Regions from separate parts of the Paraburkholderia sp. GAS33 genome, predicted to be linked through region 2. Evidence: riboswitches for the same ligand, from Rfam matches in the RefSeq annotation. Region 2 holds a riboswitch; the other holds the start of a gene.
The links. A riboswitch is a leader RNA that binds a small molecule or an ion and turns the genes downstream of it on or off. The one in region 2 is predicted to bind glycine.
Positions count from the first base shown of each region.

Region 1: linked by a shared signal. The riboswitch ahead of P3T24_RS02555 (D-amino acid dehydrogenase) and the one ahead of gcvT (glycine cleavage system aminomethyltransferase GcvT) in region 2 are both predicted to bind glycine.

Region 1 covers NZ_JBNDMP010000001.1:553,946-560,803, reverse strand. Annotated here, with positions in the region: gene P3T24_RS02585 (DUF3331 domain-containing protein) at 1-64, shown strand, start outside; gene P3T24_RS02580 (SDR family NAD(P)-dependent oxidoreductase) at 455-1,201, shown strand; gene P3T24_RS02575 (DUF427 domain-containing protein) at 1,452-1,847, shown strand; gene P3T24_RS02570 (SDR family oxidoreductase) at 1,953-2,708, opposite strand; gene P3T24_RS02565 (nuclear transport factor 2 family protein) at 2,774-3,175, opposite strand; gene P3T24_RS02560 (LysR substrate-binding domain-containing protein) at 3,315-4,232, opposite strand; glycine riboswitch at 4,520-4,633, shown strand; gene P3T24_RS02555 (D-amino acid dehydrogenase) at 4,675-5,907, shown strand; gene P3T24_RS02550 (MarR family winged helix-turn-helix transcriptional regulator) at 6,007-6,540, shown strand; gene P3T24_RS02545 (MFS transporter) at 6,537-6,858, shown strand, end outside.
Region 2 covers NZ_JBNDMP010000005.1:81,813-88,670, reverse strand. Annotated here, with positions in the region: gene gcvP (aminomethyl-transferring glycine dehydrogenase) at 1-109, opposite strand, end outside; gene gcvH (glycine cleavage system protein GcvH) at 185-565, opposite strand; gene gcvT (glycine cleavage system aminomethyltransferase GcvT) at 630-1,748, opposite strand; glycine riboswitch at 1,834-1,995, opposite strand; glycine riboswitch at 2,042-2,145, opposite strand; gene P3T24_RS16925 (hypothetical protein) at 2,301-2,648, opposite strand; gene P3T24_RS16920 (oxidoreductase) at 2,878-3,930, opposite strand; gene P3T24_RS16915 (UvrD-helicase domain-containing protein) at 4,076-6,160, shown strand; gene P3T24_RS16910 (c-type cytochrome) at 6,309-6,858, opposite strand, start outside.

The DNA of each region.
Region 1 (6,858 bases), on a different contig from region 2:
GCCGGCCAATGCCGCGCAAATGGTGCTCGCCGAAGCGATCGAGGAACTCGAAGCGTCGCTGTAACGCGCATCGAATCTGCAGGGTGGTCTTCCGGCCGCGCGACGGTACCACAGCGCGGCCAGATCACCAGGCTGTGGCTGCCTGGGAGGTTTTTTTGATCTTCCGGTCGTGCACGCCCCAACATACTTTCATTTCCCCGACACCCTCCTATAGCAAGCCTCATTGGGCCACTCAGCGCCCATCATGCGGCATTGCGTTTGCAGCACATGCCCGCGAGGCATGGCCACCAGCCCACAAAGTCTTTTTCCTTTGTGCTGTGCACCCCTAAATTAGCTCTCATGGCAGCGACGCGAACGTCCACCCCCCGCGCGTCACAGCTCTGAACTACCGGATGACGAACACGCATCCGAACTTCACAGGCACAGCAGCTTTTAACCTCACTGGAGATTGACCATGACTAGCCTGACTGGAAAAACCGCTCTCGTCACCGGCGCTTCGCGTGGCATCGGCCGCGCCAGCGCCCTCGCACTCGCCAGACAGGGCGCAGAGGTCCTGATTCACTACAGCAGTGGCGAGAAGGAGGCCGACGCTGTCGTTGCCGAGATCCGCGCAGCCGGCGGCAAGGCAGAGAAGGTTGGCGCCAATCTGCGTGCGGCAGACGGTCCGCACAAGCTAGCAGCAGCGGTGCGTGAAATGGTCGGCGAACGGCTGGACGTTCTGGTGGCCAATGCCGGCATCTCCAAGGCCGCGAGCATCGAGGACACCACCGTTGAAGATTTCGACAATCTGTTCGCGGTGAATGTGCGGGCGCCCTATTTCCTCGTGCAACAGCTGCTGCCGGTGCTTGGCCAGGGCAGTAGCGTCGTACTGCTGTCGTCGCTTGCCGCCCATTCCGCGGTGGGCGTGCTGTCGGCCTATGCCTCGACCAAAGGCGCGGTCGATACGCTCGTCAAGCATTTCGCCTCCGCACTCGGCGAACGTGGCATTCGCGTGAATGCGGTTGCGCCTGGCGTAGTCGCCACCGACATGTCGAACTTCACGAAGACGGATGCCGGTCGCGACATCACGCTAGGCATGCAGGCATTGAAGCGCATCGCGCAGCCCGACGACATTGCCGGTGCGGTCGCGTTCCTCGCTTCCGATGCGGCCCGCTGGGTCACTGGCGACACGCTGCACGTGGATGGCGGCTCGAAGCTCTGATTGAACAGTAATCTGGAGGCGGCCTTTGTTATTTCGCCGGACGTCCGAACGCGTATGGTCTAGCCTGTCTTCATGTGATCGAACCGCGTGTGACAGGCATCGAGACACTCGTGGAAGACCTGGCCACCGGTCGCGTCATCGTTCCTGCGCAAAATCGTCAAAGGGCCGATCATAGGGGCAGTGGCCCGCAACACCCGTCTCGCCGAGCGCGGCCCACGCTGCGCGGCGAATCAACCCAAGGAGTGTTTCAATGTCAAGCAACCTGAACCAGACAGGCAAGACCGTCAAGATTCCAGGCGCCGATCATCCGATCACCGTCGAGCCGAACCCGGCGCGCATCGTCGTCAAGCTCGGGGGCAAGGTGATCGCCGACACCCGCGAAGCATTGACGTTGCGCGAAGCGGCCTACCCTGCTGTCCTGTACATCCCCAGAAAGGACACGGACATGACGCTGCTGGAGCGCACCGAACATACGACCTATTGTCCGTACAAGGGCGATTGCTCGTATTTTTCGATCCCGTCGGGCGGAGAGCGTTCGGTGAATTCGGTCTGGACCTATGAACATCCGTACACGGCAGTCGCGGCAATCAAGGACCACCTCGCCTTCTATCCGGACCGTGTAGATTCGATCGAAGTGCACGCCTGAGCCGGCGAACTTCGCGACTTCATGACGGTTATGACTTACCGCGTGAGCAGCGTCCCAGCTTGCTCACGCGGTCTCTCTCTTCAACGATCTTCCACAGACGACCGCTCACCCGCCAAACACCTCGACCATCTGGGCATTGAACCCGTTCACGAGTTCATGTTCACCCGGCCCGGGATTGCCGCGGAACAGCACGGTCGCATCCACCAGCACCTCATCGGTGTCCGTACCGAGCACTGCGATAGTCTCGTTGATAAACGCATCCAGCGGCATCGCCTGTTCAGCTTCGCGGCTGTTCATCAGGTCGGTGCGCACCCACGGCGGCGCGATTTCGAGGACTCGCACCGTGGTATCGCGCAACATGAAGCGCTGCGACATGATGTATGAATGCAACGCGGCCTTGGTCGACGAATACACTGCAGTCACGGCCAGCGGCACGAACGCCAGCACTGAGGTCGTATAAGCGACCACCGCATTGTTCTTCGTCTTGAGATGCCCGAGCAGCGCCGAGGTCATGCGGATCGGCCCGATCAGATTGGTCTCGACGGTAGAAACCAGCAGCACATCGTCGATCCGGCCCGCAGCGCTATCCGGTTGCATGATGCCGGCGTTATTGATCAGCACATTGAAGTCGGGATAGTCGCGGATCAGTTGCGCCGCGGCCCGCTCGATGCTTGCCGCGTCAGTCATGTCCAGCTCGATGGCGGCCATGCCGGGGTTGGCTGCGACCACCTCGTCGAGAAGGCCGCGACGGCGTCCGCTAATGATCACCTTGTTGCCGCGCTGATGCAGCGCCTCGGCCAATGCGCGCCCGATACCCGAGGTGCCGCCTGTGATAAAAATCGTGTTTCCTGTCAGTTTCATGATGGTGTCCTAAATAATGTTCAAGGCATCGTGGTTTCGAAGTCCAATGTTTCTGGGCTAGGACTTCACTCCGGGAAACGGTCGCCGAACATCGGCAGACCGCTCGCGGATTGCTCCCTGGTTGCCTCGTCCTGCAATACGTCCCAGTGCTCGGCGAGCTTGCCGTCTTCGAAGCGGACCACGTCCGCTGCAATCCACGCGGCTGGCCTGCCGCTGCCGGAGAAACGGCCATGCGCGATCACGTAGTCGCCTTCGGCCACGATCAGCTGGTTCTCGTAACGTAGCGTGTCAGGCAGCGTGCGGATCAGACCGAACAGCCCGTCGCGCCCCGGTGCAATGTGTGCGCTGTGCTGGATATAGCGGTCCGACCAGAAGCGTTCGGCGGCCGCGTAGTCGCGCTTATTGAAAAGCGTATCGAAAGCCTCGAGGACGAGGGCCTTGTTCTGCTCAGGCGTGGTTGTGCTCATGTCAGTCTCGATAGATGAAGGTAGATGAGTCGAAGCGCCGCCGGACATCTCGGACGTCGACGGAACGCAGAGCCGGAACGGTTGCGTGGTGAAGTAAAGATAAGGGCGGCTGAACGGCAGCGGTAGCCGCTCTTTTTCGCTATCTCTTATGTATGCGGCGCATAGATGGCCGCGCTTCACGGCGCAGATCGGCCATGAGGTGTTCGACGACTGCGCGCCCTGCCGCGCGGGTTGCCCGGCCCATTGGAAAGTACGCATGCACTGGGACGGCGTCGGTCGTCCAGTCGGCGAGCAGCCTGACGAGCGAACCGTCGGCCAGCTCGCGCCGGCAGGCCCATTCGGTCGTGGAGGTAATGCCGATACCTCCTACCGCGGCGGCGACAGCGCCCTCGTTTTCATTGGTCGAGAAATGCGCTTCGAGATCGACCACCACCTCTTCGCCGGCACGCTCGAATTTCCAGCCCGACGGGACCACCGACGCCGGCCCGCCGACGATGCGATGCCGCGTGAGATCCTCCGGCCTCTCCGGCGCGCCATAACGGTCCACATAGTCGCGCGAGGCGATGATCACGCGCTGGATCTGCGTAATCAGCGTGGCGGTTGCGCTCGAATCGACCAGCCGCCCGAGCCGGATAGCGACATCCACCGCGTCCTTGACGAGATCCTGCGGACGGTCGCCCAGCAAAACCTGCAGACGTAGCTCCGGATGAAGTTCGAGAAACGGTGTTAGACGCGGGATGACCTCGCGAATCGCCACACTGGCCGGCATGCTCATGCGCAGCATGCCGCGCAGTTCGCCGCCATCGCGCACGCTGTGTTCGGCGTCTTCGAGCGCGATCAGGATTGAATCGAGACGCGCGAGGAACTCGGCGCCGGCCTCGGTCAGCACGACGGCACGCGTGGTCCGCGTGAGCAGCCGCGCGCCGAGGTCGGTTTCCAGATCGGCGATGATGCGCGATACCTGCGATTGCGACAGCCCGCATTCGCGCGCCGCAGCGGAGAAGCTGCCAAGACGGGCGACGCGGGTGTAAAGCTTGAGGGAGAGGATGTCCTTCACGGTGGCGGCTGTAGGTGGTTGCTGGAGGCGGGTGAGCCTGGGCAAAGGCTATACGATTGATGCATATTTCGCAAATGTCAGGCGAATCCAGTGCATGGTTGCCGGGCCGCGTGTCATCCTGATGTTCGAACCAGGTCGCATTGCAAAAATCGCTTGCCCTATTTTTTGGGAAAGGCTACCTTTACGCCGTTCTACACGCTGTCGCGGGAGAGACTGTCACGCCGAAAGGCGGTGGCGGCGCCGACGGAGCAACCGCCCCGGAAACTCTCAGGCACAAGGACCGCCCAGCGGGAACATCTGGAGAGCGGCGCTTTCAGCGCCCACCGAAGGGGATTTCCGTCCGCCCGGCAACGGGGTGCGCACGGAAAGAAACTCTCAGGTACATGGACAGATGGGGCATGGAAGCCGGAAACGGCCGTGCTCACTCACTCTGGACCATGACATGTCACGTATCGCCATCATCGGCGCCGGCATTACCGGCGTCACGACCGCTTACGCCCTTGCGCAACGCGGCTTCAACGTCACCGTGTTCGAACGCCATCGCTATGCTGCGATGGAAACCTCTTTCGCCAACGGCGGCCAGCTCTCGGCCAGCAACGCGGAAGTGTGGAACAGCACCGCGACGGTCCTCAAGGGCCTGCGCTGGATGCTGACCCGCGACGCACCGCTCCTGCTCAATCCCCTGCCGAACTGGCACAAGTACTCGTGGATGGGTGAATTTCTGCGGCAGATTCCGCACTACCGCGCGAACACGATTGAAACCGTGCGGCTCGCGATTGCCGCGCGGCAGCATCTGTTTTCGATGGCGGAACGCGAGGGGATCGATTTCGACCTCGAACGGCGCGGCATCCTGCACGTGTACAAAACCCGCAAGGAGTTCGATGCAGCCGCGAAGGTGAATGCATTGCTCAAGGAAGGCGGTCTCGAGCGCGAGCCCGTAAGCGCTGACGAAATCCACCGGATCGAGCCCGCGCTCGACGGCACCTTCCACGGCGGTTTCTTTACACCGTCCGATTCGACCGGCGATATTCACAAGTTCACGCGCGGTCTCGCTCAGGCATGCGAGCGCCAAGGTGTCGAATTCCATTACGACACGGAGATTGCTTCGATCACGCGTGATCAGACTGGCGCATTCAGCATTGCGGCCACGAAAACGGGGCAGCCGTTTCAGCAGTCGTTTGCGCGGGTTGTGGTGTGCGCCGGTGTCAGGAGCCGCGAATTCGCCTCGATGCTGGGCGACCACGTCAACATCTACCCCGTCAAAGGTTATTCGATCACCGTCTGTCTCGACGATGAAGCGAGCCAGCAAGGCGCTCCGTGGGTCAGCCTGCTCGACGACAGCGCGAAGATCGTCACCAGCCGCCTCGGCGCCGATCGCTTCCGCGTGGCAGGAACCGCTGAAATCAACGGCTTCAACCGCGATATCAGGGCCGAACGGATTGCGCCCCTGGTCGACTGGACGCGCCGTTATTTTCCGCAGGTGAATACGTCGCGCGTCATACCGTGGGCCGGTCTGCGCCCCATGCTGCCGAGCATGTTGCCGAAGGTGGGCAAAGGCCGTTTGCCGGGCGTGTTCTATAACACCGGCCACGGGCATCTCGGCTGGACACTTTCGGCGGCCACGGCTGCAGGTGTAGCGGACGTGATCGAGCAGACCAGCCAGCGCGCGGCCTAGCCCTCTCCGGCTGCTCGCGGGCGTTCAGAAGCAGCTTGCGCTCTCGCCTCAACGTGTGCATCATGCATATATGCACACTGCACACGTTGAGGCATCGCCATGACGCAGCGCACCGAAAACCTCCTCGGCGTACTCGCCCTGCTGGTGACAGACGAGATGAACGCGCAAAACACCGTGGCCACCCTCGCCGGCCCCACGGCGCGCGCCATGCTCAATGCCGTTGGCCAGTACCCCGATTCGTCCATCGAAGTACTGCGCGATGCGGTGGACCTTTCGCATCCGGCGGCAGTCCGTGCGGTGGCGGGGCTTGTCGAAGCGGGCCTGATCGAGAAAAAGCCCGGCCCCGACAAGCGCGCTGTAGCGCTCGCCCTCACCGCCGCCGGCAAGCGTGAAGCAAAGCGCATGCAGGCCGCGCGCGAACGGATGTTGCAGCGCGTGGTCAGCCGTCTCGACGCGGACGAACGCATCGTGTTCGAAGACCTGCTGATCAAGATTCTCTGGCATGAAACGCGTGATCCAGCGCATGCCATGCAGTTGTGTCGTCTGTGCGACGAGGGCCCTTGCCTGAAGGCAGGCTGCCCGGTCGAATGCCGTGACCAGGGCTTGCCCATGCCACAGCGGAGCGGCGCATGAATGCCGCGGTCTCTGCACGCTGGCGTGCGATTGGAGCGCTGACCGCCGTGTCGGCGTTCACGCAGATCGGCCAGTTCGGCATCGGCTTCATGGTCTTGCCTGTCTGGCTGGCTCATCAAGGGCTCGACGCACCGCGAGCCGGGCTCTTTTCCGCAGTTCAGTGGGCGGGCATGTTTACCGGGTTGCTTTCGGCGCCACGACTGGTGGAGCGGTTCGGCGCCAGGCGCACCGTGTTGCTCGCGCTGGCGGCAACGGTCATCGCCTTCGCCAGCATCCGCGCACTAACCTGGCCTCTATGGATCGTCCCCGGCTTTCTGA
Region 2 (6,858 bases):
CGGCCGAATCCGGGCCGATATGCCGTTCAGCGAAGGCGTCATGCACTTCGAGCGCGGCGAGCGAGAGAGGAGTGCGGTTCATCAGACGATCCGGGTGTTCGAGCTTCATGGGGTGTTCCTGGCGGTGCGGCCGTCCGCGTTCGTCGGACGCCGCACCTGACGTTTAAAGCGGGTTTGAAATAACTTACTCGCCGATCGACTTGCTGTACGCGTCGGCGTCGATCAGGCGGTCATGCGTCGCATCGGCTGCCGGCTTGATCTTGAACAGCCAGCTGTCATACGGCGTGCTGTTGACGGAGTCGGGCGTGTCGGCGACAGCCGTGTTGGCTTCGATGATTTCGCCCGAGACCGGCGCGTAGATATCGGAGGCGGCTTTCACGGATTCGATGACGGCGACGGTGTCGCCGGCGCTAACGGTCCTGCCCAGTTCCTGGACTTCGAAGAAGACGATGTCGCCGAGCGCTTCTTGCGCGTGGTCGGTAATGCCGACCGTCAGCGTGCCGTCTGCTTCGGTGCGGACCCATTCGTGCGATTCGGTGTATTTCAGATCGGCCGGGATGCTCATCGGATGCTCCTGTGCGGTGTGTACGGTAAAAACTTAAAAAGGAGGAAGCGCGCGCAACGAAAGCTTAAGCAGCAAGAACTTTGCCGTTGCGCACGAACGGCAGTTTTACCACGCTTGCGGGAAGGGCTTTGTCACGGATTTGCACGTGGACGACATCGCCGGGCTTCACGTCCTTCGGCACGCGTGCAAAGGCGATGGATTCCTGCATGGTGGGCGAGAATGTGCCGCTGGTGATTTCGCCTTCGCCGTGCGGCGTGACGACCTTCTGATGGGCGCGCAGCACGCCGGCAGCCTTGCCGTTTTCCTTTTGCAGGATCAGTCCGACAAAAGCGCACTGGCAACCGTCCGCTTCGAGCTTCGCCTTGCCGACGAAGTCGCGCGGCGAATTCAGATCTACGGTCCAGGCGAGACCGGCGTCAAGCGGCGAGACATTGTCGTCCATGTCCTGGCCGTACAGGTTCATGCCGGCTTCGAGGCGCAGCGTGTCGCGCGCGCCCAGACCTGCCGGGCGCACGCCCTGGCGCACCAATGCGTCCCAGAACTCGCAGACGGACGTGGAAGGCAGCACGATTTCGAAACCGTCTTCGCCGGTGTAGCCGGTGCGGGCAACCATCAACTCGCCGAACGGCGTGTTCTCGACGATGGCGGCGTTAAACGGCTTGAGGAGTTCGGTGGAGGTGCGGGTGGACGGCGCGACTTGCCAGACCTTTTCGCGGGCGTTCGGACCTTGCACGGCGACGATCGACAGATCGCGGCGCGGCGTGATGGTCAGGCCATAGCTGCCTTCGCCGTTGAGCTTGCCGAACCAGGCGATGTCCTTTTCTGCGGTGGCAGCATTGACCACCAGGCGGAAGTGGGTTTCGGAGAAGAAATAGACGATCAGATCGTCGATCACGCCGCCGTTCGGGTTCAGCAGGCAGGTGTAGAGCGCCTTGCCCGGCGCTTGCAGCTTGCCCACGTTGTTAGCGATTGCGTGTTCGAAAAACGCGCGGACGCGCTCACCGGCGAAATCGACCACACACATGTGCGACACGTCGAACATGCCGGCGTCGGTGCGCACCGCGTGGTGTTCGTCGATTTGCGAGCCGTAGTTGACGGGCATGTCCCAGCCGCCGAAATCGACCATGCGGGCCTTCAGCGCGCGATGGGTGGCGTTAAGCGGGGTGTGTTTGAGTTCGGTCATCAGGGCCTCAGGCAATCTCGACGGATAACAAAAAGGCCATGCGGCTTCATTCCTCGCGGCCAAAAAGCCTGCGAGCGATGCCATGCATGACCCCTCTGTCCTCGATACCTGAGAGATTGCGCTGCCGTGCGGGTTTGCAAGTGCCTGCGAGCCATCACGGTGAAACGCGCGCCCCTTCGGTGGGCAGCCTGCCTGGCTCGATGATGGTCGATGCCGGTGGCTACTGCCGCTCTCCAGAGTGCGAAAAACCGGTGCCTGATGCAGCCCGGACGATGCCGGAATCAGACGGGTTCTTCGACGCAGCCGGTCCTTTTGCCTGAGAGTTTGTGGGTGTGCCCCTTCGGCGGCGCGGCCCGCAAAAAACATGGCGGCCAACGCTCTCTCCCGACGCGTGCGGCGAATGTACGCGAGGCCCCGAGGCTTGTCAAATGAAGGCTCTGGAGAGCTATGCGGCGGTGCAGCGGGCGGCGCGAGCGCCAAAAAAAAGCGCGGGGGAATGACCCCCGCGCCTGTGCTTTCACGGCGAATTGCTGAACAGATTGACTGAGCGGCTTACTCGCCGATTGCGTGTGCTGCGCCGTCGAGTTCCTGGTTCAGCACGCGCTGCTCTTCACCCGACAGGCCACCACCATGCTGGGCAGACATGTCACGCGCTTCCTGACGGATCACGTCGAGGCGGTGATGCAGCGCGCCACCTTGCGGGGGCGGGTAATAGCCTTGATTGACGTGATTGTCGATGCGGCGGCTCAGGTTGTCGGCACGGCCGTAAACCTGATTCAGGCGCTGAACTGCGATTTCGTGCGGGTTAGGTCCCGGGGGCGGTGCCTGTTGCGGGACCACACAGGCGGCCAGCGAAGAAACCAGTGCCAGACTTGCCAGCGCACGGGTGAAACGTTGCATGCGTACTCTCCTTTTGTTGGTCGGAGTTAGCGCTTGAGCGCTTACTCCGGTCCCATGCAGTTGCCTGCGGTCGTCGTGGTCTTGATCGACGGGTAGTTCGATATCGTGAAGCAACGGCTAGCCGCAGCCACACGATGACCTGAATTCAGAAACATATTGTAACGGACCGTCCCTTTCGGAACTGTTAGCAGCGGTTGTCCGCATGTAAGCCGCGACTTGCGCGGCGATCTCAGCGGATTCGCTCGAAGGGCAGGCGCCGGCCTTCCTCTTCGCTGCGCGCGGCCAGTTCGATGATCGTCATGACGTCGACGGCGTCCTGAGGGCTGACCGGGAAACGCTCGCCATCGAGGATGGCTGCCGCCAGCGAGCGATAGAAGCCGATATAGTCGCCGTCGCGGGTCGGCAAAGCGCGTTCAGTTTCCTGATTGCTCGCGTCCAGTACGCGCAGCAGACCCGCCGGGTTGCCACCAGCAAAACCGGCGTCACCCGGGCGCAAACCCGCTCGCAACTGATCTTCCTGGGTGTCGAGTTCACGCTTGACGTAGCTGCCGCGCGTGCCGTCGATTGCAAAGCGCGGCGGCGCGAGCGCGGTGAGGGTGGTTGCGTGCAGCACGACTTCGAGATCCGCGTAGCCCAGCTGCAGATGAACGTAGTCGGTGGCGCCCCCGCCATCGCGATGCGTTTTGACGGTGGCCGACACCGTGGCGGGCGTGCCGAAGAGCGCCAGCGCCTGGTCGATCAGATGCGGCCCGAGATCGAACAGCAGGCCGCCGCCACGCGACGCTTCCTCGCGCCAACGCGGCCGCACATCCGGACGGAAGCGGTCGAAATGCGACTCGTAGTGGGTGATACGGCCCAGCTCACCGCTGGCGAGCAGGTCGCGAACGGTGAGGAAATCGCCGTCCCAGCGACGGTTGTGGAACGGCGCGAAGGTGAGGCCCCGCGCCAGCGCCAGGTTGGCGAGCGTGAGCGCCTCCGTGGCCGTCAGCGTGACCGGTTTGTCGACCACCACGTGCTTGCCGGCTTCGAGCGTGCGTTTGGCGAGGTCGAAGTGGGTGTCGTTTGGCGTGGCAATCACCACGCATTGGATGTCGTCGAGCGCGAGCAGCGCATCGAGATCGGGCACGACTTTGGCGCGCGGATAGTCAGCCCGAGCCGGCTCGGGTTTGCTTGTCGCGATCGCAGCGACCGTGGCCCGGCCGCAGTGCTCGATCACCGGCGCGTGGAAGGTGGCGCCAGCAAAACCGTAACCCATCAATCCTGTTTTCAGCGGTGCAGACATGTGAGTTTCCTGCAAGAATGCGCGCCGCTTTGCCACCGCGGCGACGACGCGCGGCCTGTAATTGTGGCATGTCCGAGCCGTCACCGGCTTCGTGTTAGCATCCCTGCCCGCACCCTCAACCCGCAACACCCCCCGCCCAAACACGATGTCCGCTGGCCTGAATCCCGCTCAAAACGAAGCGGTGCGCTACCTCGATGGTCCCTGTCTTGTGCTTGCCGGCGCAGGCAGTGGCAAGACGCGCGTGATTACGCAGAAAATTGCGCACCTGATCGAAGTCAAAGGCTTCGAGCCGCGCCATATCGCGGCCGTCACCTTCACGAACAAGGCGGCGGCGGAAATGCGCGAACGCGTCGGCAAGCTGCTCGAAGGCAAGACGCTGACCACGCCCGGTAAGGAAGGCCGCAAGGTGCCCGTCAATCAGTTGACGGTGTGTACCTTCCACTCGCTCGGCGTGCAGATTCTGCGTCAGGAGGCCGAGCACGTGGGCCTGAAGCCGCAGTTCTCCATCATGGATTCGGACGACTGCTTCGGCATGATCCAGGAACAGGTCGGCTCGACGGATAAGGGTTTCATCCGCAAGATCCAGTCGATCATCTCGCTGTGGAAAAACGGCCTGATCATGCCGGAAGAGGCGGTGGCGATTGCGGCGAACGAGGACGAGCACCAGGCGGCGATTGTCTACCGCAACTACGTCGCCACGCTGCACGCTTACCAGGCGGTGGATTTCGACGATCTGATCCGCCTGCCCGCCGAGCTCTTCGCGAAGAACGAAGCGGTGCGCGACCGGTGGCAGAACAAGCTGCGCTATCTGCTGATCGACGAGTACCAGGACACCAATGCTTGCCAGTACGAGCTGCTGAAGCAGCTGGCCGGCCCGCGTGCTGCATTCACGGCGGTGGGCGACGACGATCAGGCCATCTACGGCTGGCGCGGTGCGACCCTGGAGAATCTGGCGCAGCTCGGCAAGGATTTTCCGAAACTGCATCTGGTGAAGCTGGAGCAGAACTACCGGTCGACGGTGCGGATTCTGACGGCCGCCAACAACGTGATCGCGAACAACCCGAAGCTGTTCGAGAAGAAGCTGTGGTCCGAACACGGCATGGGCGACACGATCACCGTGACGGGCTGCAATGACGAGGAGCACGAAGCGGAATCCGTGGTGTTCCGCTTGTCGGCGCACAAGTTCGAGCGGCGTGCGCAGTTCCGCGACTACGCGATCCTGTATCGCGGCAATTTCCAGGCGCGGATCTTCGAGCAGGTGCTGCGGCGCGAGCGGATTCCTTATGTACTGTCGGGCGGCCAGTCGTTTTTCGACAAGGCCGAGATCAAGGATATCTGCGCGTATCTGCGCCTGATTGCCAACGCGGACGACGATCCTGCTTTCATCCGCGCCATCACTACGCCGCGGCGCGGCGTGGGCAACACGACGCTCGAGGCGCTCGGGTCGTTCGCGGGTCAGGCGAAGGTGTCGCTGTTTGAGGCGGTGTATATGGGCGGGATCGAGGCGCGGCTGTCGGTGCGCCAGGTTGAGCCGTTGCGCACCTTCTGCGATTTCATGCAGCGCCTCACCGACCGCGCGGAAAAAGATCCGGCCACCGAGGTGCTCAACGACCTGATGGATGCGATCCACTACGAGGCCTACCTTTACGACGCGTTCGACGAGCGCCAGGCGCAGTCGAAATGGCAGAACGTGCTGGAGTTCGTGGAGTGGTTGAAGCGCAAGGGCACCAAGCCGGAGCCGGAAGCGGGCTCCGAAGCTACGGGCTACGACAACGCGGACGGTCTCGCAGATACCGGCAAGAACCTGCTGGGCTTGATCCAGACGGTGGCGCTGATGTCGATGCTCGAAGGTAAAGAGGAAGATCCGGACGCGGTGCGGCTTTCGACGGTGCACGCGTCGAAGGGGCTCGAGTATCCGCACGTGTTTCTGGTGGGCGTCGAGGAAGGCATCATGCCGCACCGCGGCGGCTCGGACGACGCGCCGATCGACGACGCGCGCATCGAGGAAGAGCGCCGGCTGATGTACGTGGCGATTACGCGGGCGCAGCGCAGTTTGCATCTGAACTGGTGCAAGAAGAGAAAGCGCGCGCGGGAGACGGTTGTGTGCGAGCCGTCGCGGTTTATTCCTGAGATGGGACTGGACGAGGCACCGCCGCCGACGGCGGAGGAAGCGCCGATGACGCCGAAGGACAGGTTGGCGAGTTTGAAGGCGTTGTTGCAGAAGCCTTGAGGTGTGGCTTTTGCCCCTATGGCGTCCGGTGCCTTAGCGCTAGTCAGCGCCTGAACGTAAAAAATCCCTGCTCGTGTTGCCACGGTGCAGGGATTTTTCTTTGGGTCTTGCTGTTTAGCTGGTGCCCAGGCGGGGCGCAACTTAACGCTTACTTCGCTGCGCTGACCATGTAGTCGACGGCGGCCTTCACGTCGGCATCGGACGCGTTCGATCCGCCCTTAGGCGGCATCGCACCCTTGCCGTGCAGCGCATAGTTGTAAATCGTGTCCATCGGGTCCTTGAGACGCGGTGCCCATGCCGCTTTGTCGCCGAACTTCGGGGCATTCAGCACGCCAGCGGCGTGACACGCCTGGCAAACCTGCGTGTAGAGCGCCTTGCCGGCCTGCGAGGCGTCCGCGCTTTGCGCTGCGTCTCCGCCAGGCGCGGCTGCCGGTGCGCTGGCGATCGAGGCAAGCGCGGCCGCTGCCTGGGACGCTGCTGCCACGCCAGCGTCAGCCGGGGCGCCGGAAGCGGGTGCTGCCGCCGCGGCAGCGCCTGAGGCCGCTTGCGCTGCTGTCGGGGCCGCCGGTTGGGCAAAATTGCCGCCGGAATTGTTCGCCATATAGACGACGGCGCGGGCAATCTCGAAGTCGCTGTAGTCGTCCGGGCTGGTGCCGCCGCGCGGGGGCATGGCGCCCGTGCCGGTCAAGGCGGTGTGC